Regions from separate parts of the Marinobacter excellens LAMA 842 genome, predicted to be linked through region 1. Evidence: predicted binding sites of a transcription regulator. Region 1 holds the regulator's gene; each other region holds the start of a gene.
What was found. The regulator FliA, encoded in region 1, starts transcription of late flagellar genes. The targets are predictions, from matches to a motif close to CTAAAGTTTNNNNNNNNNNNGCCGNTAA.
Positions count from the first base shown of each region.

Region 1 (16,411 bases):
CGCCTTCTCGATAACCGGGGCAGGCTCCCGTTTCACTATCTCGGCCGCTTTTTCCCGGACTCTGGCTCTGGTTTCGGTCTTGGGTTCCGGCGCAGGCTGAACCTTTTCGGGTTCTTGCACCTGGGCACTGCTGGTTGCCGTGTGCAGAAGTTCGTCGAGGTAGCTGGCGATCGCCGCATCAGGCGTGGCCAGCTGTGCCATTTTTTTGTCAGCCATGCCGCCGCTCCTTCGCGGTAGCGGTTAACGCCAGAACATCGTCAAGCAGGTGCCGGTAGGCTCGAACGCCATGAGTGTCTGCATCCAGTGCCGATGGAATAACACCGGCCTGGCTGGCATCCCGGAACTTGGTGTCCACCGGAATGGCAAAACGCCAGAGCTTATCGCCGTAGGTTTTACGCAACAGATTCAGGCTCTTCACTGAGGCCTGGGTACGGCGATCGTAGAGCGTGGGCACAATGGTGTACGCCAATTCGTTCTTCTGGGAACGCATGATCATTTGCAAGGTGTGCAGCATGCGCTCCAGGCCCTTGATCGCCAGGAACTCGGTCTGTACCGGAATGATCAGGTGCTGGGCCGCCGCCAGGGCATTGACCATCAACACGCCCAACGACGGGGTGTTGTCCAGTATCACGTAGTCAAAGTCATCCCAGAGTTGCGCCAGGGCCCGGGAAACAATCAACCCCATCCCCTCCACGCCAATCATCCGTCGCTCAAGGGTGGCCAGGGCTGTGCTGGCCGGCAGCAACGACAGATTCGGACAACTGGTCTCGGTAATCAGCTGGGCAGGCAAGCCCTCCGGCACCTTGCCCTGGTGCTGGAACAGATCGAAGACGCTATGTGCCAGCGAATCGGGGTCATACCCGAACCAGCTGGTCAGAGAGCCATGGGGGTCCAGGTCGACCACCAGCACGCGTTTGCCGCGTTCGGCCAACAACCCGCCCAGGGCTACCACCGAGGTTGTCTTACCTACACCACCTTTTTGATTGGCTACAGCCCAGATTCGCACTCTTGTCACTCCAGTTTGGCTATGCCCGACAGAAATACCGGCCGCTATTGACCCTATCGGCACGAGGGCCCGAAACTTGACTGTCCGCTGTCCGTTTTACGCGGCAAGCCTTTGCCGATCCGGATGATAAAAAGACTGTAATACAGGAAGCGTGCCAGTTCGGCCATACGCATCTGCCACCGACAGATCAGCGAACGGCACCACGAATACTGGCGTCTCGGGAAATCAGAAGCACAACCCGCCGGTTACGGCGCCGCCCTTCTTCGGTGTCGTTTCTCGCTACCGGCTGGTACTGGCCGTAACCCACCGCCGCCAGACGTTCGGGCTCTACACCTTCCATCATCAACATACGAGCCACGGCCGATGCCCTGGCGCTGGAAAGCTCCCAATTGGATGGAAACCGGCTGGTTCTGATTGGCTGGTTATCGGTAAACCCTTCCACCTTGATGGCATTATCCCGGTTACGAAGCACCGTCGCGATCTTCTCAATCACCTGGAATGCGTCATAGTGAGGCTCGGCGTCGCCACTACTGAACAACATGCTGTTTGGCAGGTTGAGTTCCAACCACTGTTCATTGGTTTCCAGGCTGACCACGCCCTGATTGATCAGTTCATCAAACTCCATGGTCAGTTGATCTGCCATGGTTCGAAGTGCTTGTGTGCGGCTTTCGGCATCCAGTTGAGGATTGCGCGGCGCTTCGGCGACCGGTGGGGGAATGACGTCTTCCGGCGAACTGGTCGGTACCCGCACTGGCTGGTCGCCCACCTGGACAGGCTGCACCGAGCGCTGGGGAGCGTTAAACACGCCTGTCAGGGTTTCGGACAGAACTTTGTATTTACCCTCGTTAACGGAAGACACCGAGTACATGACAACAAAAAAAGCGAACAGAAGCGTGATGAAATCCGCATAGGAGATCAGCCAACGCTCCTTATTGTGCAGGTCATCCTGGGGTTGTCTGCGCCGACGCATAGGCTAGTCCGTCCTGATTACTGCAGGAAGCCCCGCAGCCTCAGTTCAATGGATTTCGGGTTCTCACCCTCAGCGATGGCGATGATGCCATCGATCATCATGTCTTCGTAGCGGGTACGTTCCTTGACGATACTTCGCAACTTGTTGGCGACAGGGAAAAACAGCAGGTTGGCCAGGGCCACGCCGTAGATGGTGGCTACAAACGCGGTGGCAATGCCGCTACCCAGAGACTGCGGGTCTTCAAGGTTGGTCATCACCTGAATCAGGCCCATGACCGCCCCAATGATACCGATCGTCGGCGAATAACCACCCATGGCTTCATAGATACGCGCCGCCTCAAGATCCCGCTGCTCACGGGATTCCAGATCCACTTCCATAATGCTGCGGATGGCTTCCGGCTCAGCGCCATCAACCAGCAATTGCAGCCCCTTGCGGGCAAATTTCTCCGGCTCCCGCTCTGCCAGGCCTTCAAGGCCCAGCAAACCCTGCTTACGAGCCTTGACGCTCCAGTCGATGACCTTGCCAATACCATCTTCCAGGCTGATATAGGGCGGTACGAATACCCAGCGAATCTGCGCCATGGCCCGCTTGAGCATGGGCCAGGAGGTTTGCAGAATGGTGGCCGCCAGTGTGCCCCCAACCACAATCAGCCCGGCGGGCCCGTTGAACAGGGACCCGACCGCACCACCTTCCAGCAGGTTGCCACCCAGGATGGCTACAAACGCAAGGATGATACCCAGCAGGCTCAGGATATCCATCAGCTCACGCCTTCAACCAGCCGGGGGCCAACTTCATCAAGCGGCAGGATTTCGTCACTCAATCCGGCCTTGGCAACGGCCATGGGCATGCCGTAGATGACCGAGGATTTCTCATCCTGGGACCAGACCACTGAGCCAGACTGCTTCATCATCCGGCAGCCTTCCTTACCGTCTGCTCCCATTCCCGTCAGGATGACGCCCAGGGTTTTCCCCGGGAAGCTGCGGGCGAGAGAACCGAAAGTGACATCCACACAGGGTTTGTAATTCAGCCGTTCGTCACCCGGCAGGATCCTGACTCGCGCCTGACCGCCACGATTTTCGATCATCATCTGCTTGCCGCCAGGCGCCAACAAGGCATGGCCAGGCTTCAGGATATCGCCATCCTCGGCCTGCTTGACCTGAATACGGCAAAGTTTGTTCAGGCGCTCGGCAAAAGCCGGGGTAAAGCTGGCAGGCATGTGCTGAACCAGCACAATGGGAGCCGGGAAAGAGGCCGGCAGCGCGGTCAAGACCTTCTGTAACGCAACCGGTCCTCCCGTGGAAGTGCCAATTGCAACCACGCTGTAATGTCTTGGTGCGGCTTTCCGGGAGGGCCGTCTTGGCGTTTCCGGCTCGCGGGTCGGCTCTGGCTGGACTGGGGCCGGGGCTGAGCGGTCGCGGGTTACCGGTCTGGCGGGCCGCTCTGGAGGCTGCGGGGCAGCCGGGCGCGAAACCCCGGGACGCGGAGCTGCCGGGCGTGCAGCCGGGGCCGCAGAACGACCGCTGGGCTTGCTGCCGGCCACGTCAAGAATCCGATCGATGAGGATTTTCTGAAGTTGGCTGGTATCCCGGGCAATTTCCTCGAAGTTCTTGGGCAGGAAGTCCACTGCCCCCGCTTCCAGGGCATCCAGAGTAACCCGCGCACCCTCATACGTCAGAGATGAGAACATCAACACCGGGGTCGGGTGCTTTTTCATGATTTCACGAACCGCCGAAATACCATCCATCACGGGCATTTCGTAGTCCATGGTAATCACATCAGGGCGCAGCTTTTCAGCCAGCTCCACCCCTTCACGGCCATTGGTTGCCGCACCAACAACCTCAATTTGCCCCGAGGCCGTGAGGATTTCCGTCAGCCGTTTGCGAAAGAACCCTGAATCATCAACGACCAGGACAGAAACTGTCATCCATTTCTCCTAAACAATCCTGCATGTTATCTGCCCCGGTACCGCTAACCGTAATGTTGAAGAAGGCTGGGTACGTCAATAATCAGGGCAATGCGGCCGTCACCGGTGATGGTGGCCCCGGCCATACCGGGCGTACCCTGTAACGCCCGCCCCAGGGGCTTGATCACCACCTCTTCCTGGCCGATCAGCTGGTCTACCACGAACCCGACCTGCTTTGTACCCATGGCCACAATCACCACATGGGCGTTTTCCGGCTCTTTCTGGCCAGCCGCGCCATGTACCAGCCAGCGCTTGATGTGGAACAGCGGGAATACCTTGTCGCGTACCACAATGCATTCCCGGCCATCGACGATGTTCGTTTTCGACAGATCCAGATGGAAAATTTCAACCACGTTCACCAGGGGCAAGGCGAAGGACTGATCGCCCAGCATGATCATCAGCGTAGGCATGATCGCCAGGGTGAGCGGCACCTTGATAATAATGCTGGTGCCCTTGCCCTGTTCAGACACGATGTTGATCTGGCCGTTAAGTTGGCCGATCTTGGTTTTCACCACGTCCATGCCCACGCCCCGGCCAGAAACATCGGATATCTGTTCCTTGGTCGAGAAACCGGCGGCAAAAATCAGGTTAAAACACTCGTTATCAGTCAGTCGATCTGCGGCGTCCTGGTCGTACAGTCCTTTCTCCACCGCTTTTCGGCGCAGAACATCAGGGTTCATACCCGCGCCGTCGTCAGAGATGGAAAGCAGGATATGATCCCCCTCTTGTTCCGCTGACAGGGTCACAGTGCCTGCCCGGGGCTTACCGGCCTTTTCCCGCACATCCGGCATTTCAATGCCATGATCAACGGAGTTTCTTACCAGGTGAACCAGCGGGTCGGACAGCGCTTCGACCAGGTTCTTGTCCAGGTCGGTTTCTTCCCCGTGCATCACCAGGTTGATTTCTTTCTTCAGCCCTCGGGCCAGGTCTCGTACCACCCGTGGGAAGCGCCCGAATACCTTTTTGATCGGTTGCATACGGGTCTGCATGACCGCCGCCTGCAAATCGGTGGTCACCACGTCGAGGTTGGCGACCGCCTTGTGCATATGTTCATCTTCGCTCTCGGAGCCCAGGCGCTGCAGGCGATTACGGACCAACACCAGTTCGCCCACCATATTCATGATGTCGTCAAGGCGCTTGGTATCCACCCTCACAGTGGTCTCGGCTGCGGGCGCCGCATCTCTTGCCGGGGCGGCGGGGGCTGCCGGTTTGGCGTCCTGCCTGGCGGGTTCCGGTTGTTTTGGTTCCGGCTTCTTTGGCTCAGGCTTGGCCGCAGGCTCAGGTTTGGCCTCCGCTGCGGGGGCCGCACCAGGGCTCTTGCCTTTGCCATGCAGCTCATCCAGCAGGTTTTCAAACTCGTCATCGGTGATCAGATCATCACCAGTGGATGATTTTGCCGGCTCTTCTGGTTCCGGCTCCGGCGGGGTGTCGTTATCAACAACCGGGGGGCCAGCAAACTGGCCTTTACCATGCAACTGGTCCAGCAGGGCTTCAAATTCGTCGTCGGTGATCTCGTCGCCGTCTGACCCGGCGTCGTTGGCGGAGGTGTTTTCCGGTGCGGCCGCCGGCTGTTGCTCTGCACCTTTTTCATCGGCCAGGGCATCCAGCAGTTGCTCAAACTCTTCGTCGGTAATATCTCCGGAATCATTGCCCGCACCGGCGGCAGGTTCGGGTTCTGGCGTTGCCGGTGCCGGCGCTGCCGTGTCGCCTTCCGGCTTGGCAAGTTCATCCAGCGCAGCGATCAATTCGTCCGGAGCCGGCGTCGGCTCTTCACGGTTACGAACCTGATCAAACATGGCGTTGACGTGGTCCAGAGCTTCCAGCACCACGTCCATCAATTCGGAGGTGACCTTGCGCTTGTGGTTGCGGAGGATATCGAACACATTTTCCGCAGAGTGACAGCAGTTGACCAGCGCTTCGAGCTGCAGGAACCCGGCACCGCCCTTGACCGTGTGGAAACCACGGAAGATGGCGTTGAGCAGGTTGCTGTCATCCGGATGCTGCTCAAGATCTACCAGCTGTTCGGACAGCTTTTCGAGAATCTCGCCGGCTTCAACCAGGAAGTCCTGCAGAATCTCTTCGTCGGCATCAAACGCCATGCGTCACCCTCTATAATCGTTCAGAAACCGAGACTGGATAACAGGTCATCAACGTCATCCTGCCCCGAAACTACATCATCACGCTCCTCAGCCTTGATCTGAGGCCCTACCCCTTTTTCGGCCGATTCTTCTTTTTCTTCAATCTGGTGCACAGTGCCGGTGAGCTGGTCCACATGGCTGGCCATCACCACCAGGCCAAGCAGGTTCTCTTCGACTTCTTTCACAAGAGCCGTGACTTTCTGGATAACCTGCCCGGTAAGATCCTGGAAGTCCTGGGCCAGAAGGATTTCTGACAGGTTGCTGTACAGGGTATCGGAATCTGTGGCCAGGCCCGCAAAGAAGCGATCAATACGACCGTACAGCTCCCGGAATTCTGCCGGCTCCATGTCACGACGGCGCAACCGCTGCCATTCGTCTCTCAGAGCCGTTGCCTCGTCGCGCATGGTATGCGCCACCGGCATGCTTTCTTCCACCAGGTCCATGGTGCGGTTGGCTGCCTGGCTGGTCATCTGGACAACGTAGGCCAGCCGATCCGAGGCATCGGACATCTTGGACAAGGCTTCTTTCTGCTCGGCACTGCGGGCGTCTATCTGAAAATTCCGGATAGCTTCATGCAGGCTTCGGGTCAACCGCCCCACTTCCCGGTAGAGGCTCTGGTCGCGAACCTCACTGAGGTCATTAATTACCGACATTGCCCGGGCGTAGTCACCGGAACTGATGCACTGGGCCAACTCCGAACTCTGCTGCTGGAGCTTTTCGGTTACCTCCGGGTCTAGGCCCTGATGGTTCTCGTTCTTGTCAGTCATGACAGCCATCCGACCTCTGGTTACTGGATTCGCTCGAAGATCTTCTCAATCTTTTCCTTGAGAACGGCAGCGGTAAACGGTTTGACGACGTACCCGTTAACGCCGGCCTGCGCCGCCGCCACAATCTGGTCACGCTTGGCCTCCGCGGTTACCATCAGCACCGGCAGGTTCTTCAGGTTCTCGTCTGCCCGCACCGCCTTGAGCAGATCAAAACCCGACATGCCAGGCATGTTCCAGTCGGTCACCAGGAAGTCGTACTTGCCGCTCCTGAGCATGGGCAATGCAGTGTTGCCATCGTCCGCTTCATCCGTATTGGTGAAGCCAAGATCACGCAGCAGATTCTTGATGATTCGCCGCATTGTGGAAAAGTCATCCACAATGAGAATTTTCATGTTTTTGTCCAATGGGACCTCCAGTCAGTAACACCCGGATTTCATTAAGCCTTTTGAAAGTCTAGCAGGCCGCTGCTTTAACCGCTTATTGTGTGGTGTTTGGCCGCGTTGTAAAGCGCCGGTTACCAAAATCTACACAGTTACGCGCCGCGCGGTCAGCGCCGGCCCGGTTTATTCTGGCTCGTCTTCCCGCCAATCGGACAACCGCCCCCTGAGACGAAGGGCCGCCTGGCTATGAATCTGGCTGACCCGGCTCTCGCTGACGCCCAGCACCGCGCCGATTTCCTTCAGGTTGAGCTCTTCCTGGTAGTAGAGGCTCAACACCAGCTTTTCTCGCTCAGGAAGCTCTTCGATTGCCTCTGCCAGGCTTTTCTGGAATGCATTTGATGCAATGCCATCCAGGGGATTATCGCTGGCCTCTGTTTCTTCTATCGGCAGCTCTCCGGATTCATTGAGCTCATCAAGGCTAAAAAGTCGGCCACTGTTGGCGTCTGCCAGGGACGCATGATATTCCGACAGGTCAATGCCCAGCTCTTCGGCAACATCGACATCCTGGGCCTCGCGCCCGGTGCGGTCTTCCACGGTTTTGATGGCTGCCGCGATACGGCGGGCATTGCGATGAACAGAGCGCGGCACCCAGTCGCCCTTGCGGATTTCATCCACCATGGCGCCTCTGATTCGAATACCCGCGTATGTCTCGAAGGTGGCACCCTTGCCGGTGGAATAGCGTTGTGCAGCTTCCAGCAGGCCAATCATGCCGGCCTGCATGAGGTCTTCAAGCTGAACCGAGGCCGGCAAACGGGCCATCAGATGAAGGGCGATTTTCTTGACCAGCGGCGCATGCTCCTCAATCAGCTGAGAGGGGCCTTTTGCGCCAGCCTGATGGTAGATTCCCAGGTTTTTCGCCAATGTCATGTATCCGGTTTTCTTATAGGACTGGATTCAGATCAGACTTCGACGAGCCGCTCCACGAAAAACTCCAGATGCCCTCTTGGCGATGATGGCAGCGGCCAGCTGTCCACTTTCTCTGCCAGGGCACGGATCGCCAGCGACGCCTTAGCCCGTGGATAGGCATCCAGAACGGCCCGCTGCCGCTGAACGGCTTTTTTGACGGCTTCGTCGTAAGGCACGATACCTACATATTGTAGTGCTACATCAAGGAAACGCTCGGTGACACGGGTCAGTTTTTCATACAGATGCCGGCCTTCCTGCTCATTTCGCACCTGATTCGCCAGAATACGGAATCGGTTGGTGCCGTAGTCGCGATTCATCAGTTTGATCAGGGCATAGGCGTCAGTAATCGAGGTAGGCTCGTCGCACACCACCAGCAGTAATTCCTGGGAGGCCCGCAGGAAGCTGACGACGGACTCGGAAATACCGGCTGCTGTGTCAACAATCAGCACATCAATCTGGTCACCCAGCTCGCTGAAGGCGTTGATCAGCCCTGCATGTTCCATCGGGCTCAACTGGGTCATGCGCTGGGTGCCGGATGATGCGGGAACAATCTTGATACCACCCGGGCCGTTGACCAGAACGTCCTTGAGGTCGCACTCGCCACTGAGCACATCCTGCAGATTGCGATTGGCGGTAATGCCCAACAGCACGTCGATATTGGCAAGGCCAAGGTCTGCATCCAGCAACACCACCCGCCGGCCTTTCTGGGCCAGCGCGATACCGAGGTTGACGGACACATTACTCTTGCCGACACCGCCCTTGCCGCCGGTAACCGCAATCACCTGAACCGGATGTGGTCTGCTCATACTGTTATCAGTCTCTTACTGCGTTCTTGTGTGGGCACAAACGGCAGCGCACCGGCTGTACCACCGGGCCTCAGGCCCCTTCTGCAACGGCCTGGCCGTGCTGCATTGTTTTCAGGCGTTCTACGCCCAACCGCACCAGAGGAATGGCCTCTGCCCGGTGCAGGTCTTCGGGAATCTTCTGGCCATCGGTATACCATGCCACTGGCAGGCCAGTTTCCATGACAAAGCCCAAAGACTCACCCAGTGTCAGCGCTTCGTCAATCTTGGTCATGACGCAGCCTGCAAGGTTTGCCATCTTATAGCAATGCCACACGGATTTCATGATGCGCGGCTGGCTGGTGGCAGACACGACCAGATGGGTACGGATATTGTGATCGCTCCGGGCCAACTCCGCCAGCTGTTCCTGATAACCGCGATCCGAGCTGGTCAGCCCGGCAGTATCAATCAGAACCAGGTGCCGGTCTGACAATTCGTCCAGAATGTCATCCAGGGAATGACTCTCGTCCACAACCCGGACCGGAACATTGAGGATACGGCCAAACACAAACAGCTGTTCATGGGCTGCCACCCGGTAGCGATCGGTGGTGACCAACGCCAGGGAATCCGGCCCGTGCTCCAGTACATATTGGGCGGCCAGCTTGCCAATGGTGGTGGTCTTCCCAGACCCGGTTGGCCCCACCAGCGCATAGACGCCGCCGGCCTCAAGCCAGTGTTCCCGAGCGGTACGTACGCCGGTGGCCAGCATCTTCAGGGATTGCTTCCAACCGTCTTCCAACCTGCCGGCGCGATGCTGACGGGACAGAGAGGTTGCCAGTTCCGCGCCCAGGCCAAATTCCTGCAGCCGCTCTGCAAGCCTCTGCTGAACCGCATTAGATGCCGCGACTGCAGGCTTCTCGGGTACCGAGGTACGGCCGCTGACCATCTCTCTCAGGGAGTTGATTTCCGCTCTCATGCTCGCCAACTCATCCGAGTAGCCCGCCTCTGGTCGGCCACCTGCATTGCCCACCGAGGTCGATCCACCAGCCAACTCACCTGACCAGTCGGCAGCCGGCCGATCATCAGCCAGTGCACGATCATATTCCGCGCCGACACCCGCCCGCTTCTCCCGCACTTCGCGAATGCGACTGCGCGATCGGTTCAACTCTTCTTCCAACCGACGATGCTGGTCTGCCTGCAGCTCCGCCAGGCGCGAGCCGTTGGTGGCCTGTGCCGCTTTCTCGCCAAGGCGCTGGCGTGCCATATTTTCGTCATAGTCCAGGGCCGTCACAATTTCGACGCCTCCGTCCACCCGGCGATTGGACAAAATAACGGCATCCGGTCCCATCTCATGACTGACCTGTTTCAGGGCTTCGGCCATGGTCTTTGCAAAAAACCGTTGTACTTTCATAGCGTTTCATCCTCCACCGGCGTGCCCGAATCGGGTGTTCGCCTTGCCCTGCCGGCCCTACTGGCCTACAGAGGCAACTATCGTGATCTGTTTGTTATCTGGAATTTCCTGGTACGAGAGCACATGCAAACGCTCTACCCCATAACTGGCAAATTTTGCCAGCACTGGCCTCAAGGGCCCGGAAACCAGAAGAATCGCCGGCTTGCCCAGCATTTCCTGGCGCTGAACGCTGTCCTGAAGGGACCGCTGCAGCTTTTCCACCATATTTGGCTCAAGCACCAGGCCAATATCTTCCTGTCCGCCGGATTGTTGACTCTGTTGAACTGACTTAAGCAACAACTGTTCCAGGTCTGGATCCAGAGTGATCACCGGTATCTCGGCATCGTTACCACAGATGCTCTGAACGATCATTCGGCGCAACGCCTGACGAGCCAGGGTGGTCAACAGTTTCGGGTCCTGGCTTCTGGGGTGCACATTAACAATGGCCTCGGCAATGGAGCGCATATCCCTGACCGGCACTTCTTCCCGGAGCAGGTTCTGCAGTACCCGCAGCAGGACGCTTACGGAAATCGTCGTAGGCACCAGCTCCTCCGCCAGTTTCGGAGCCATTTTCTCCAACTGGTCCAGCCACTTCTGGGCCTCTTCATGGCCGATAAGTTCATGGGCGTGCTTTTGCAGAATCTGGTTAAGGTGGGTAGCCACCACCGTGCTGGCATCCACCACGGTGTAACCCAGAGTCTGGGCCTGGTCTTTCTTGTCTGGCTCAATCCAGATGGCATCCAGGCCAAAGGCCGGATCTTTGCCTGCAATGCCTTCCACCTTGCCAAACACCTGGCCCGGATCAATGGCCAGCTCACGTTCCGGGTGAATCTCCGCCTCGGCAATGGTCACACCCATCAGGGTAATGCGGTAGACGTTTGGCATCAGGTCCAGATTGTCCCGAATGTGCACTGACGGCATCAGGAAACCCAGATCCTGAGACAGTTTTTTCCGAACCCCCTTGATGCGACTGAGCAGCTGCCCGCCCTGGGATTTATCGACCAGAGGAATCAGCCGGTAGCCCACTTCCAGACCAACGATGTCAACGGTCGCCACATCATCCCAGCCCAGCTCCCGGGTTTCACCGGGCGCCGGCAGCGCCTGTCCTTCTGCGCCGGACCGATCCTGAACCACCTCGCCACCGGCACGGGGCGCTCCACCAGCCATGCCGCCACGACCGGCGTAAACGCCCTCTTCTTCCACAGTCTGGCTTTGCTTTTTCCAGATCAGCCAGGCCGCACCGGCCGCAAGGCTGCCCAATCCAAGGAAGGCAACATGGGGCATGCCCGGAATCAGGCCCAGGATAATCAGGATGACGGCGGCAATACCGATGGCCTTCGGCGCGTTGAACATCTGATGAATGATCTGCCCGCCCATGTCCTGGCTGGCCGTTACCCGCGTTACCATGATGGCAGCGGAAGTAGACAGCAACAGTGATGGAATCTGGGCAACCAGGCCGTCACCGATGGTCAGCAGCGCGTACCGCTGCATCGCCAGGCCAAAGTTCAGGCCATGCTGGAGCATGCCGATCGAGATACCACCGATGATATTGATCGCAAGAATCAGCAACCCCGCAATGGCATCGCCCTTCACAAACTTGGACGCACCATCCATGGACCCATAGAAATCCGCTTCCTGGGCAATCTCCGAACGGCGGCTTTTGGCCTCGTCCTGGTTGATCAGGCCCGCGTTCAAATCTGCATCAATGGCCATCTGTTTGCCGGGCATGGCGTCCAGGGTAAAGCGGGCACTGACTTCCGACACCCGGCCGGCGCCCTTGGTCACTACCAGGAAGTTGATGATCATCAGGATGGCAAACACCACCAGACCGACGGCGTAGTTACCGCCGATCAGAACCTCACCGAACGATTCGATCACCTTACCGGCGGCATCGCCACCTTCGTGACCGTTGAGCAGGACAATCCGGGTAGAGGCCACGTTCAACCCCAGACGCAGGAGCGTGGCAACCAGCAGTACCGTCGGGAACGACGCAAACTCCATGGGCCGAAGCGCGTACACACACACCAGCAGGATGACGATGGACAAAGTGATGTTGAAGGTAAAAAACACATCCAGCAGGAAGGCCGGCATGGGCAGGATCATCATACCCAACAAACCCATCAGCATCAGCGGAATACCGATACTGCCCCGCGTCAGGGTTTTGACGTTACTCAGAACTAACGCTCTGTCCATGCTGGATACTTCTCCGCTCTGCCGTGCTTTCCGGAACTGTCAGGGTCGAAAATCTGACGCGGCGCGCCAATCTGGGAGGGTTATCGCAAGAACCGTACCAGGCCTTACAATTTTTGATATTTACGGCGCCACCAGCGCCTGACGCGGGCGCCCAGATACGGTATCCTTGCGCCATTTATTGCATCCGAATTCAAGCCCGAACATTCGAACACACAGGTGACCCCAATGCCGATCCACGAAGTGAAGCACCCCCTGATCCGCCACAAACTCGGCCTGATGCGCCGCGCAGACATCAGCACCAAGAATTTTCGTGAACTGGCACAGGAAGTTGGCGCGCTTCTGACCTACGAGGCGACCAAAGACTTCAACCTGCAGGAAAAGACTATTGATGGCTGGGCCGGGCCGGTGACCGTGGAACAGATTCACGGCAAGAAAGTCACCATCGTGCCGATTCTGCGCGCTGGCCTGGGTATGCTCGACGGCGTGCTGAGCCTGATCCCGGTGGCACGAGTGAGCGTGGTAGGCCAGATCCGTAACGAAGACACCCTGGAAGCTGAAACCTATCTGGAAAAACTGGTGGGCGAGCTGGACCAGCGTATGGCACTGATCATCGACCCGATGCTGGCCACCGGTGGCTCCATGATCTCCACCATCGACCTGCTCAAGAAAGCCGGCAGCACCGAAATTCGGGCCCTGGTGCTGGTGGCTGCCCCGGAGGGTATCGAGAAAGTACTGGAGAAACACCCGGACGTTTCCATCTACACCGCTTCTGTTGATGAGCGCCTGAACGAAAAAGGCTACATCCTGCCTGGCCTGGGCGATGCCGGTGACAAGATCTTCGGCACCAAGCAGAAGGACGTCTGAGCATGCAGGAACACACCAATGAACCCGTATGGAAGCAGTCACTAGCCGGCTCCCAGATGCTACTGGTCGCCTTCGGCGCCCTGGTATTGATGCCCCTGATCACCGGGCTGGACCCCAACGTCGCGTTGTTTACTGCCGGCGTCGGCACCCTGATTTTCCACGTGGTCACCGGTGGCCAGATTCCCATCTTCCTGGCCTCATCCTTTGCCTTTATCGCACCAATCATCGCCGCCAAAGGCCGCTTCGGGCTGGAAGAAACTCTTGGGGGCCTGATGGCGGCCGGCATCCTGTACATCATCCTCGCCGGCGCCGTGCGGGCACGGGGCACGGGCTTTGTCACCCGCCTGCTGCCGCCTGTGGTCATCGCCCCGGTGATTATGACCATCGGCCTTGGGCTGGCATCTGTGGCCGTGCACATGGCCTCTGGACGCACCGGCGACGGCGCCGCCGAACTGGTGCCCTATAATACCGCCATCACCATCGCCATGATCTCCCTGGCCGTTACCATCGTGATGTCGGTCTGGGCCAAGGGCATCTTCCGGCTGATCCCGATCATGTTTGGCGTTATCGTCGGCTACATCCTGTCCTGGTTTGCCGGCATTGTAGACACCACGCCAATTCAGGAAGCTCCGTGGTTCGCCGTTCCCAACTTCGTCGCCCCTGCCTTCAGCTGGGGCGCGATCCTGTTCATGATCCCGGTCGCCATTGCTCCGGCCATCGAACACATCGGCGACGTACTGGCCATCGGCAACGTCACCCGCAAAAACTACCTGCAGAAACCCGGCCTGCACCGCACCCTGCTTGGCGACGGCCTGGCCACCAGTGCCGCCTCCATGCTCGGTGGACCACCCAACACCACCTACTCAGAAGTCACCGGCGCCGTGATGCTGACCCGCAACTTCAACCCGAAAGTGATGTGGTGGGCCGCCGGTACCGCCATCGTCCTGGCCTTTGTCGGCAAGTTCGGTGCAGCCCTGCAGACCATCCCGGTTCCGGTTATGGGCGGCATCCTGTGCCTGCTGTTCGGCTCCATCGCCGTGGTCGGCCTGAACACCCTGATCCGCCACCAGGTAGACCTGTCCCAGTCCCGTAACCTGGTGATCGTAGGCGTAACCCTGGTGTTCGGTATCGGCAACATGGTGATTGGAACGCTGGAAGGCATAGCACTGTGTGCGGTTGTCGCGATCGCACTGAACCTGATTCTGCCTGGCGAGAAAGAAGCCTGGGGTAAGCGAATTCAGGAGCCCAAGGCTTAGTAAATGAAACCGGTCAGGTCGACACGAGCTCGGCCTGACCTCTCTCCCCTAACAGCAGCCGGATTTCCATCCCGGCGCTGTCCGATACAATTCACGACCCCTCTGATTCCTATAGTGGCCAATTCGGTCGCGAGCCGTAGGCATGGCCTCCCAAAAATCTCGAAGGCCATGGATGGCCGGAGCGGAGCGCTCATGGATGAGCTCGTAGCGTTTTTTGGGAGGCCATGCCGACGGATCGCCGCACCAAACCATCAGGCTACAATCAGAGCCAAACTCCAAAATCTAAATATCGCGCCGCATCTCCGGCGGAATCGGAAAATCAGGCATACCCGGTTTGGCCCCGCGCCCCTTGCGGAACTGCCGGAGCTGGAACACATAGGCCAGCACCTGCGCAATGGCCATATACAAACCATCGGGAATCTCCTGCCCCACATCGGTGTTGTGATACACCGCCCGGGTCAGCGGCGGCGTGCGCAGAATCTCCACCTTGTGCTCACGGGCAATCTCCATAATCTTGAAGGCAATCTCATCCGCCCCCTTGGCCACCACCACCGGCGCGCCCATCGAATCCTGGTTGTACTTTAACGCCACCGCATAATGGGTCGGGTTGGTAATCACCACATCCGCTGTCGGCACATCCTGCATCATACGGCGCTGGGCCATCTCACGCTGCAACTGGCGAATCTTGCCCTTTACCTCTGGCTTACCCTCGGTGTCCTTGTACTCGTCCTTCACCTCCTGCTTGGTCATGCGCAGTTTCTTCTGGTGGTCGTAGATCTGAAACGGCACATCAATCATGGCAATGATGATGGTGGCAGAAGAGAGCAGGAAAAAGCTCCAGGCAACAGTCCACATCACATGTTCCATTGCAGGTATGACAGGCTCTTCAGCAATAGCAAGCAAGTCTTCTGTGCGGAGGTCCAGAATGAGAATAGCTACGACAAGTACTAACCCAACCTTAGCGATCGCTTTGACCAGCTCGATCAGGGATCGCATGGAAAACATCCGGCCCAAGCCCTTTATAGGGTCTATCCGATTGAGTTTGGGCGCAATGGCTTTGCTGCTGAACAGCAATCCGCCGATTCCTACAGATCCCGCAATAGCAGCAACAAGAAGCAGAACCATGATCGGGAGCAACGCAACCACAGCCGCTTTGGTAGAGAGTATGAGCTGCACGCTCATATACCGAGTATCGAAAACGGCAGCACGCTCGATAATAAAGGCGTCCCGCATCAGCTCCTCAAGCATGGTGGCTATGCTGACACCAAACATCAGGAGACCGCCTGCACCGGCCAGCAAGACTGCCATCGTCGCCAGCTCTTTTGAGCGCGCAGTTTCGCCGTCATCTCGGGCCTTTTCGAGCCGTCGGGGCGTAGGCTCCTCGGTTTTCTCCTGGCTATTATCGTTCTCTTCAGCCATCGCTACGGTTGTCCTTGCAGCAGTCGCATGAAATCGAAGGTTTCACGAGCGTATTGGTCAAAATGCGGCAGGAAATTGGCGTGCAACACCCAGATAGCGAACAACCCAAAAATCAGGCCAATGGGGAAACCTAGTGCAAAAATGTTCATCTGCGGGGCTGCTCGTGTCATCACGCCAAACGAAATGTTGACGATAAATACTGCCGTTACCGCTGGCAGCGCCAACAGCATCGCAGATGCAAACATCCATGTAATCCT
Region 1 is NZ_LOCO01000007.1:50,726-67,136, reverse strand. It holds gene J122_RS08370 (chemotaxis protein CheW) at 1-216, opposite strand, end outside; gene J122_RS08365 (ParA family protein) at 209-1,006, opposite strand; gene motD (flagellar motor protein MotD) at 1,194-1,976, opposite strand; gene J122_RS08355 (flagellar motor protein) at 1,994-2,734, opposite strand; gene J122_RS08350 (protein-glutamate methylesterase/protein-glutamine glutaminase) at 2,734-3,900, opposite strand; gene J122_RS08345 (chemotaxis protein CheA) at 3,945-6,038, opposite strand; gene J122_RS08340 (protein phosphatase CheZ) at 6,059-6,844, opposite strand; gene cheY (chemotaxis response regulator CheY) at 6,865-7,248, opposite strand; gene J122_RS08330 (RNA polymerase sigma factor FliA) at 7,408-8,151, opposite strand; gene J122_RS08325 (MinD/ParA family protein) at 8,184-8,996, opposite strand; gene flhF (flagellar biosynthesis protein FlhF) at 9,067-10,383, opposite strand; gene flhA (flagellar biosynthesis protein FlhA) at 10,441-12,615, opposite strand; gene upp (uracil phosphoribosyltransferase) at 12,841-13,479, shown strand; gene J122_RS08305 (uracil-xanthine permease family protein) at 13,482-14,735, shown strand; gene flhB (flagellar biosynthesis protein FlhB) at 15,018-16,154, opposite strand; gene fliR (flagellar biosynthetic protein FliR) at 16,157-16,411, opposite strand, start outside.

Region 2 (3,836 bases), on a different contig from region 1:
CTGAATTTCGCCATAAAATCATCGGCACCGACCTTCTGAACCATCGCCCGGTTAAAGACGCCACTCAGGGATGTATGGAGCATCACATACATGCCGCTGAGCGCCGGATTCTCTTTGATTCTGGTAACGAGGGTGTAACCGTCCATCTCCGGCATTTCCACATCGGAAATGATCAACGATAAGTGGTCTCGGGCAGTGGAACCATCCCCCGTAATCTCCTTGAGGTAGTTCAACGCCTGTTTACCGTCATTCTTGGTGACCACTTCCATTCCGATCGCGGTCAGGCAGCGCTCGATCTGGCGCCTCGCCACAGACGAATCATCAACAACCAGTACCGGCAAATGCCCGGGCACACGCTCGGCGCTGCGAGTTTTCAGCTCTTCGGTGACATCTTCCCTGAGCGGAGAAACTTCTGCAAGAATCTTTTCTACATCTATGATTTCTACAAGTTTGTCTTCAATTTTGGTGACCGCCGTCAAGTACACATCCTTGCCAGCCCCCTTGGGTGGCGGGAGGATATCTTCCCAGTTCATATTCATGATCCGGTCGACACCAGTCACCAGAAAGCCCTGAGTTTTACGGTTGTACTCGGTAATGATGACAAAGCTTGTTGCCAGCTCTTCCTGTGGAATGCCTGCCATGCCAATGGCCATGCTCAGGTCGATGATGGGGATGGTCTCGCCACGGATATGGGACACGCCCCGAACCACCTGGCGGCTGTTAGGAATCGATGACAATTTCGGGCATTGAAGGACCTCCTTCACCTTAAAAACGTTGATCCCGTATAGCTGCCGCCCCCGCAAACGGAACAACAACAGCTCAAGCCGGTTCTGACCAACCAGCTGCGTACGCTGGTTAACGCTGTCCAACACCCCTGCCATAACTTTCTACTCCCGGCATGCCAACGATCGGCACAGAATTTGCTCAGTTATTATTAAACAACTTGCTTACGCGAACCCGGACCAAAACATTGACGCCGGGTGTCCAATCAGGGTTAACGGCCCCAGCGCCATTTTCCTTAACGGAACTCGCGTAAATATGCCTAACTGACAGCATAGGACAAAGCAGTGCAGATGCGAACCATCTTTTTAGCGACCTTTTGCCTATCGACCCTGGGCCTGAATGCCGCGGCTGCGGCCACCACTGCAAGCGAGATACGCGATGCCGCCGGTCAATTTATCGAAACCTGGGCCGACGAGCAGCGCCAGCAACAGTACGAGGTGAACTTCACCGTCGGCAGCATCGACAGCCGGCTTAGCCTGGCTGCTTGCGAACAGGCACTCGAAACCGCGTTTACCAACGATCCCCTACGTACCACATCGCCATCGGTGATGGTGTCCTGTGCCGGGGAGCGGCCATGGCGGATGTTCGTCACAGCCAGTGTCGAAGTACACGGCCCTGCCCTTGTGGCGGCTCGGCCTCTGGCCCGCGGTGAGCGCATCAGCGGTGAACTTTTGCAGGAAAAACAGGTGCAGATCAACGCCAGCCGCCGGGGCATTCTCACAGATATTGAACAGGTATCCGGCATGCTGGTGAGGCGACCAGTTAATGCAGGGTCGCTGCTGACGCCAGATCTGCTCGAAGCTCCCAATGCCGTTGAGCGGGGCGATCATGTTATCATCACCGCCAAATCCGCGGTGTTCTCGGTCAGTTCCCGAGGCAAGGCGCTGGCCAGTGCCAGTGTCGGCGAGCAAGTGATGGTTGAGAATCTGCAATCAGCACGCACGGTTCGGGCAACGGTCACGGCTCCTGGCCGGGTGGAAATTGCCATGTAACGGAAAATCCGTGCCCAGCGGCAAATTTTTTCCGTTTTTTTCTAAAGGTCGGCTAAACGCTGCCGATAAGCAGATATAAACTCGATTCCGCCGCCTCTGAAGGTGGCCACAGGCAAGCAGGTATCCCTATGTCAGTTGACTTAAATGGAATTGGCCCCGGCCAGGTCAACACCACCAGAACCACGGCCGACAAAGCAACAGGTAGCCAGAGTACGCCCTCCACGGCTGGAGAGCAGGCAAAGGCTCAAAGCACGGCTGCCCGCGGCGACAACGTCAGTCTCAGCAATCAGGCCAAAAACCTGAAGCACCTGGAACAGAAACTGGGCGATTACCCGGAAATGGACGACGACCGCATTGCGCAGATTCGCGCAGCACTGGAAGATGGCACCTACAAAATTGATGCAGAGAAACTGGCCCAGAAAATGCTTGAGATGGATAAAAGCATTTTCGGGTGAGTAAAACATGGCTGCAATCATTGAATTGAAGACCCTTCTCTCAGAAGACATCCGCCAGCTTGAAACCCTGGCGGATCTTCTCAACCAGGAAAAACAACTCCTGGCGTCCTCCGACATCGCTCCGCTCCAGGAAATCACCACTCAGAAAAACAACATCCTGACGGATATCCGTGAGCGTGCGAAACAAAAGATCCGCCTGCTGGTGAACATGGGGTACCGACCGGATGCCGGCGAGCCCTCGAGGTTTATCCGTGCCGGTGGTATGGAAGACCTTTACCAACTCTGGAAAACCGCCGATGGGCGCCTTCGTGCCTGCCAGGAACTGAACCAGAACAACGGTCGTGTTGTCGGACACCTTCAAAAACGCCTGACGAGGCTCACGGACATCTTCCGTGGCGCCTCTGCCCAACAGAAGCTTTATGGCGCCAAGGGCGAACAAACCAGTGTATCCAGCGGCAACATTCTGGCCAGCGCCTGACCGACCCGGCAAACAAAAACGCCCGGATGAGCTATCCGGGCGTTTTTCGTTAGATTCACCTTACCCGTTCATTAACGGGTGTAGATCGTCATCTGGGAATCCGGATGAAACCGTATGTTGTGAATGCTGACGTTCCCCATGGATGGACTCTGATTGCCACTCACGCGGATATTGTCCATCCGGATCTCCTCAATCCGTTCGGGAAACGCCAGCCTCAAGGCGCCATCCTCTCGAATGGAATAGCGGGGCTCACCCTCCCTGTAGTGAACACCAGAGATGGTCAGGTCGGAATCGAGGAAACTGAGCACTGGCACAAAAATGTTGGCGGCCAGCTTGATTCCCTCTACTGAATCGAGTCCGGCGAGTTCCGGGTCATCAACCGCGCCGCCAGCATTTCCCGGCATTGCGGCAACCGTTTCAATACGCTCCAGCAAGCCCACACTGCTTTGAGCCGTTACGCCGGCCATATCGCTGTCAGACAGAGGCGCAAAGCCCCCCTTTTCATATAACTGACCGGCCTGCGCAGGCATGGATGCCGCGCTGGTATTGCCGGCCGCCAGCGACACCAACGGCTGAAACGGCAACGTCACCATGGTAACCAGCGCTGCCGCATTACGATAACGGGCCTGGTGTTTGAGAACGCGATGCAGTTCCTTGTCAGTCACCCAGCCAGCGGCGATCAACACTTCGCCCAGGCGCTGCCCGGTTTCCCGCTGCAACAACAACGCCTCGTCCAGCTGACCTTCCGACAAATAGCCACGATTGATCAACAACCGGCCAAGCCGGGACTTTTCTTCAAACCCCTTACGGATTCTCACTAGGCTCCTCCCGCATTCAGAGTGATCACCGTACAACCAGGCCCGGTATTGATAATGATTAAAGCGTAGCCCAATCCCCTGGCCTACGCTGTTCTGATTTGCACTTATTCAGGTAAGGATCTGTTAAGATCTTCGCTAATTTTGTTCTATCCGGATTGTCTCAGGATTCCTGATAACAACTGAAACTGTGAGAGCCTCTGAAATGACAAATACCGTAAAACCCGTATTAACTGTGATGTCCGTCCTGTTTGCCGCCATCGCTGCCCTGATGCTGGCCACTCCTATTCAGGCCGAAGAACTGCCGAAGGTT
Region 2 is NZ_LOCO01000009.1:109,011-112,846, reverse strand. It holds gene J122_RS10105 (chemotaxis protein CheV) at 1-881, opposite strand, end outside; gene flgA (flagellar basal body P-ring formation chaperone FlgA) at 1,074-1,775, shown strand; gene flgM (flagellar biosynthesis anti-sigma factor FlgM) at 1,904-2,230, shown strand; gene J122_RS10090 (flagella synthesis protein FlgN) at 2,238-2,708, shown strand; gene J122_RS10085 (hypothetical protein) at 2,780-3,526, opposite strand; gene J122_RS10080 (peptidylprolyl isomerase) at 3,729-3,836, shown strand, end outside.
Region 2: the regulator FliA is predicted to act here: its motif matches at 1,817-1,844, upstream of flgM (flagellar biosynthesis anti-sigma factor FlgM).

Region 3 (3,836 bases), on a different contig from region 1:
AGTCAATCACCGAACTGGCAATGGTGCCGGACTGCCCCACAAACGCCACCCGTCCGGGAATGGCGCCCATGTGTGCATAGGTGGCGTTAAGATGACGTGCCGGCACCATCAGGCCGATGGTATTGGGCCCCAATACCCGAATGCCGGTTTCCCGGGCCGCGTCCCGCACCGAATACATCAACGGCTGCCCGGTTTTACTGTGGGTACGTGACATACCGCCGGTCATCACAATGGCAGTACGCACACCACATTCGCCGAGCTTTCGAATCATTTTCGGCACAGTATCCGGTGGCGTACAGATAATGGCCAGATCCGGGCTAAAATCCAGTTTCGAGACCTTCTTGACGCAAGGAACCCCGTGCACGTTGTCGTAGTCGGTCTGGTTGACCACCACCAGGCGGCCTGGATAGCCACCACCCAGCAGGTTCCTGAGTACCATACCACCGAGGTTCTCGGCCCGTTCGGAAGCACCAATCACAGCAATGGATTCAGGATTGAACAGGCTTTCCAGATAGCGGGTACTCAAGGTGACTCTCCCTGACCATGGGCGACGAAGATATGGATAAGAATCTCAATAAAACAGGATACTTATCAATGTATAACTTATCTTAGATGGGTATTTCCTGATGTAAATCCGGTATCACAACCATTAGACCAAAGAAATACGACAAACTTCGGTTTTCCCTGATAACATGGCCTGAAAAATAAGCATATTCGGGTTCAGGCTAGACGTATGACCACGGCATTTTTCTCCCACGATGACTGCATGAAGCACAATATGGGCCCGGAGCACCCGGAATGCCCTGAGCGAATCTCCACCATCCTCGCGTATCTGGCAGACACTCACCTGGAACGGGATCTGGACTGGGTTCGACCGGAAGAAATTACCCGTGACCAGCTGTTAACGGTGCACCCCGAGACTTACCTTCAACAGCTGGATATGATGCAGCCTACCCGGGGCCGGGTGTTTACCGATCCGGACACCGCCATGATGCCGGATACCCTGCGCGCCGCCCGACTGGCCGCCGGCGGCAATATCCAGGCGGTCGATATGGTAATGAGTAGTCAGGTGACCAACGCGTTTGTCTGCGCCCGCCCACCCGGGCACCATGCCGAGCGCTCCAAATCCATGGGGTTCTGCTTCTATAACAACGTGGCACTGGCAGCCATGCGCGCCCTCACCTTCCATCACCTGGAACGGGTTGCGATCGTTGATTTCGATGTGCATCAGGGCAACGGCACCGTGGACATCGTTGGCGGAGACGAACGCATCCTGATGTGCTCCAGCTTCCAGCACCCTTTCTATCCGCACTCCCATGTGCATCGCCAGGCGGACAACATTATCAATGCGCCGATCGAGGCCAACTGCTCGGCTCTGGACTACCGTAAAACGGTGGAAGCAGCGTGGCTTAAGAAATTGCAGGATTTCCGCCCGCAGCTGGTACTGATTTCCGCCGGTTTTGATGGCCATAAACTCGACCCGATGGCAGAACTGAATCTGGAAGTCGATGACTATCGCTGGTTGACGGAAATGCTGATCAGCGTGGCCCATGACCACGCAAACGACCGGATTGTGTCAACTCTGGAGGGGGGATATCACCTGAAAGCGCTGGCCGAAAGCGTCACCGCCCACCTGGACCTGCTCAGCACGGTTTACTGACAAGTCCCGCTCCATTCAGCCTGAGAAATCCATACCCGGGCCGTTCGCCTGCTGTAACTCGGGGCGCTCGCCCTGCCGTTGCAAGCGAATGGTGGTACGGCGATTATCCGCATGCCGGCGGGAAACCGGGAACTGGTCACCGTGCCCACGCACAATCAGAAGGTCATCATCGATACCGCGGGATCGCAGATAGTCCGCCACCACATTCGCCCGCTCTTCGGACAGCGCCCGGTTATCGATGCGGCTGCCAACACTGTCTGAATGGCCGTCCACAAATATCCGCTCAACGGTGGAATCCGCCATTACGTAGGTCACGATGTTATCCAGCAGCTGCCTGTCGGTATCAGACAGGCTGGTACTGCCGCTGGCAAACGGCACTCGGGAACGACGAATCTGGTCGTAGTTCACCGGCAGCAGGCTGGATACGCACTCCCGGTAGCCCGAGTACGGGCCTGAGAAATTAACGTTGGAAAGTTGGACCCGCACGGGCCGGTCATCATAACGGGCAGCTCGTGTGACGGTCGGGCGCATCCCCTGCAACAAGCCCTGAGTCATCAGCGTTGCCTCACGACTGCTGACCGTGACCGCCCTGGGCTGGTCAGAGACCGTTACCGAGCCGATGGCCCGGGGCGCCACGCCAGGACGCCAGGCTGGCGCTTCCACCACTAGCTGGCCGCGACCAGGGCGCATCACCGGGATCTCGGATTCCAGATAGAAACTCAACGCTTCGCCGGCCCGATGGCGGAAAACCGCCCTGCCGTATCCCGGTACCTCGTGTACCAGGGAACACTCAAACACAGATTCCGACAGGTACCACTGGCTGTTCTCAATGCCGGCACCGTAGCTTGTCGCCAAAACAGGCGTAGCTGTCACTGAAAGCAAAGCCGACACGCCTGCAGCTGCCAGTTTTTGATGAAGCAAATGGTGAAGCGAATAAGTCATTGTGAGAGCGCCTCGAAAACCGGGTCTGTTTCCAACATGACTGTTTAACGGCGTTCAAAATGATTACTTGAGCCACAAAGGGACTGGATTAGCAAAAACATTCCCATCCGCCTTCTGATATAATCCGCAAAATTTTTTGGCTGCTTAGCGGATACCATCATGACCAGAACACTCACCATCACCCGCCCCGACGACTGGCACCTGCACGTGCGCGACGGTGCTGTACTGAACAGCGTGGTGCCGGCCACCGCCGCCTGCTTTGGCCGGGCGATCATCATGCCCAATCTGGTGCCACCGGTAACCGACGCCGCAGCCGCCGTGGCCTACCGTGACCGGATCCGGGCAGCCGCCGGCAATACCGCCTTCGAGCCACTGATGACGCTGTACCTGACCGAAAGCATGACCCCCGAAACCATTCGGGAAGCCAAGGCCGCCGGCGTTGTCGCTGCCAAACTCTACCCCGCGGGCGCCACCACCAATTCAGAATCGGGTGTTACCGATATCAGCAATATTTACCCGGTACTTGAAGCCATGGCCGAGTGCGGCATGCTGCTTCTGGTTCACGGCGAAGTCACGGATGCCGACATTGATATCTTCGACCGGGAAAAAGTGTTTCTGGAACGGGTCCTGAGCCCAACCATCGAGGCCTTCCCGACCCTGAAAGTGGTCCTGGAGCACATCACCACGGCGGACTCCGCCGAGTTTGTGCGCGCCCACACCGGCGGCAACCTGGCCGCCACCCTGACGCCCCAGCACCTGATGTACAACCGCAACCACATGCTGGTGGGCGGTATCCGCCCCCACCTGTATTGCCTGCCGATCCTGAAACGCAACAAGCATCAGTTGGCCCTGCGCGAGGCGGTTGCCAGCGGCGATCCGCGCTTCTTCCTGGGCACAGATTCCGCCCCCCACGCCCGCGACAAAAAGGAAGCCGCCTGCGGCTGCGCCGGTTGCTATTCTGCCTACGGCGCCATTGGCCTGTACGCAGACGTCTTTGAGGAACTCGGCATTCTCGACAAACTGGAAGCCTTTGCCAGTTTCAACGGCGCCGACTTTTACGGCCTGCCACGAAACACCGACACCATTACCCTGGTACGTGAGCCCTGGACCATGCCAGAGCAACTGCCGTTGGCCGACGGTAACATCGTACCCTTGAAGGCCGGTGAAACCGTTCACTGGCGCATGGCGTAACTCATCATTCATTCATAACACGAACATCGGAGTTCGAGTGTCA
Region 3 is NZ_LOCO01000021.1:36,581-40,416, reverse strand. It holds gene J122_RS15580 (GNAT family N-acetyltransferase) at 1-526, opposite strand, end outside; gene J122_RS15575 (histone deacetylase family protein) at 734-1,660, shown strand; gene J122_RS15570 (flagellar protein MotY) at 1,676-2,602, opposite strand; gene pyrC (dihydroorotase) at 2,762-3,793, shown strand; gene rnt (ribonuclease T) at 3,831-3,836, shown strand, end outside.
Region 3: the regulator FliA is predicted to act here: its motif matches at 2,647-2,674, upstream of J122_RS15570 (flagellar protein MotY).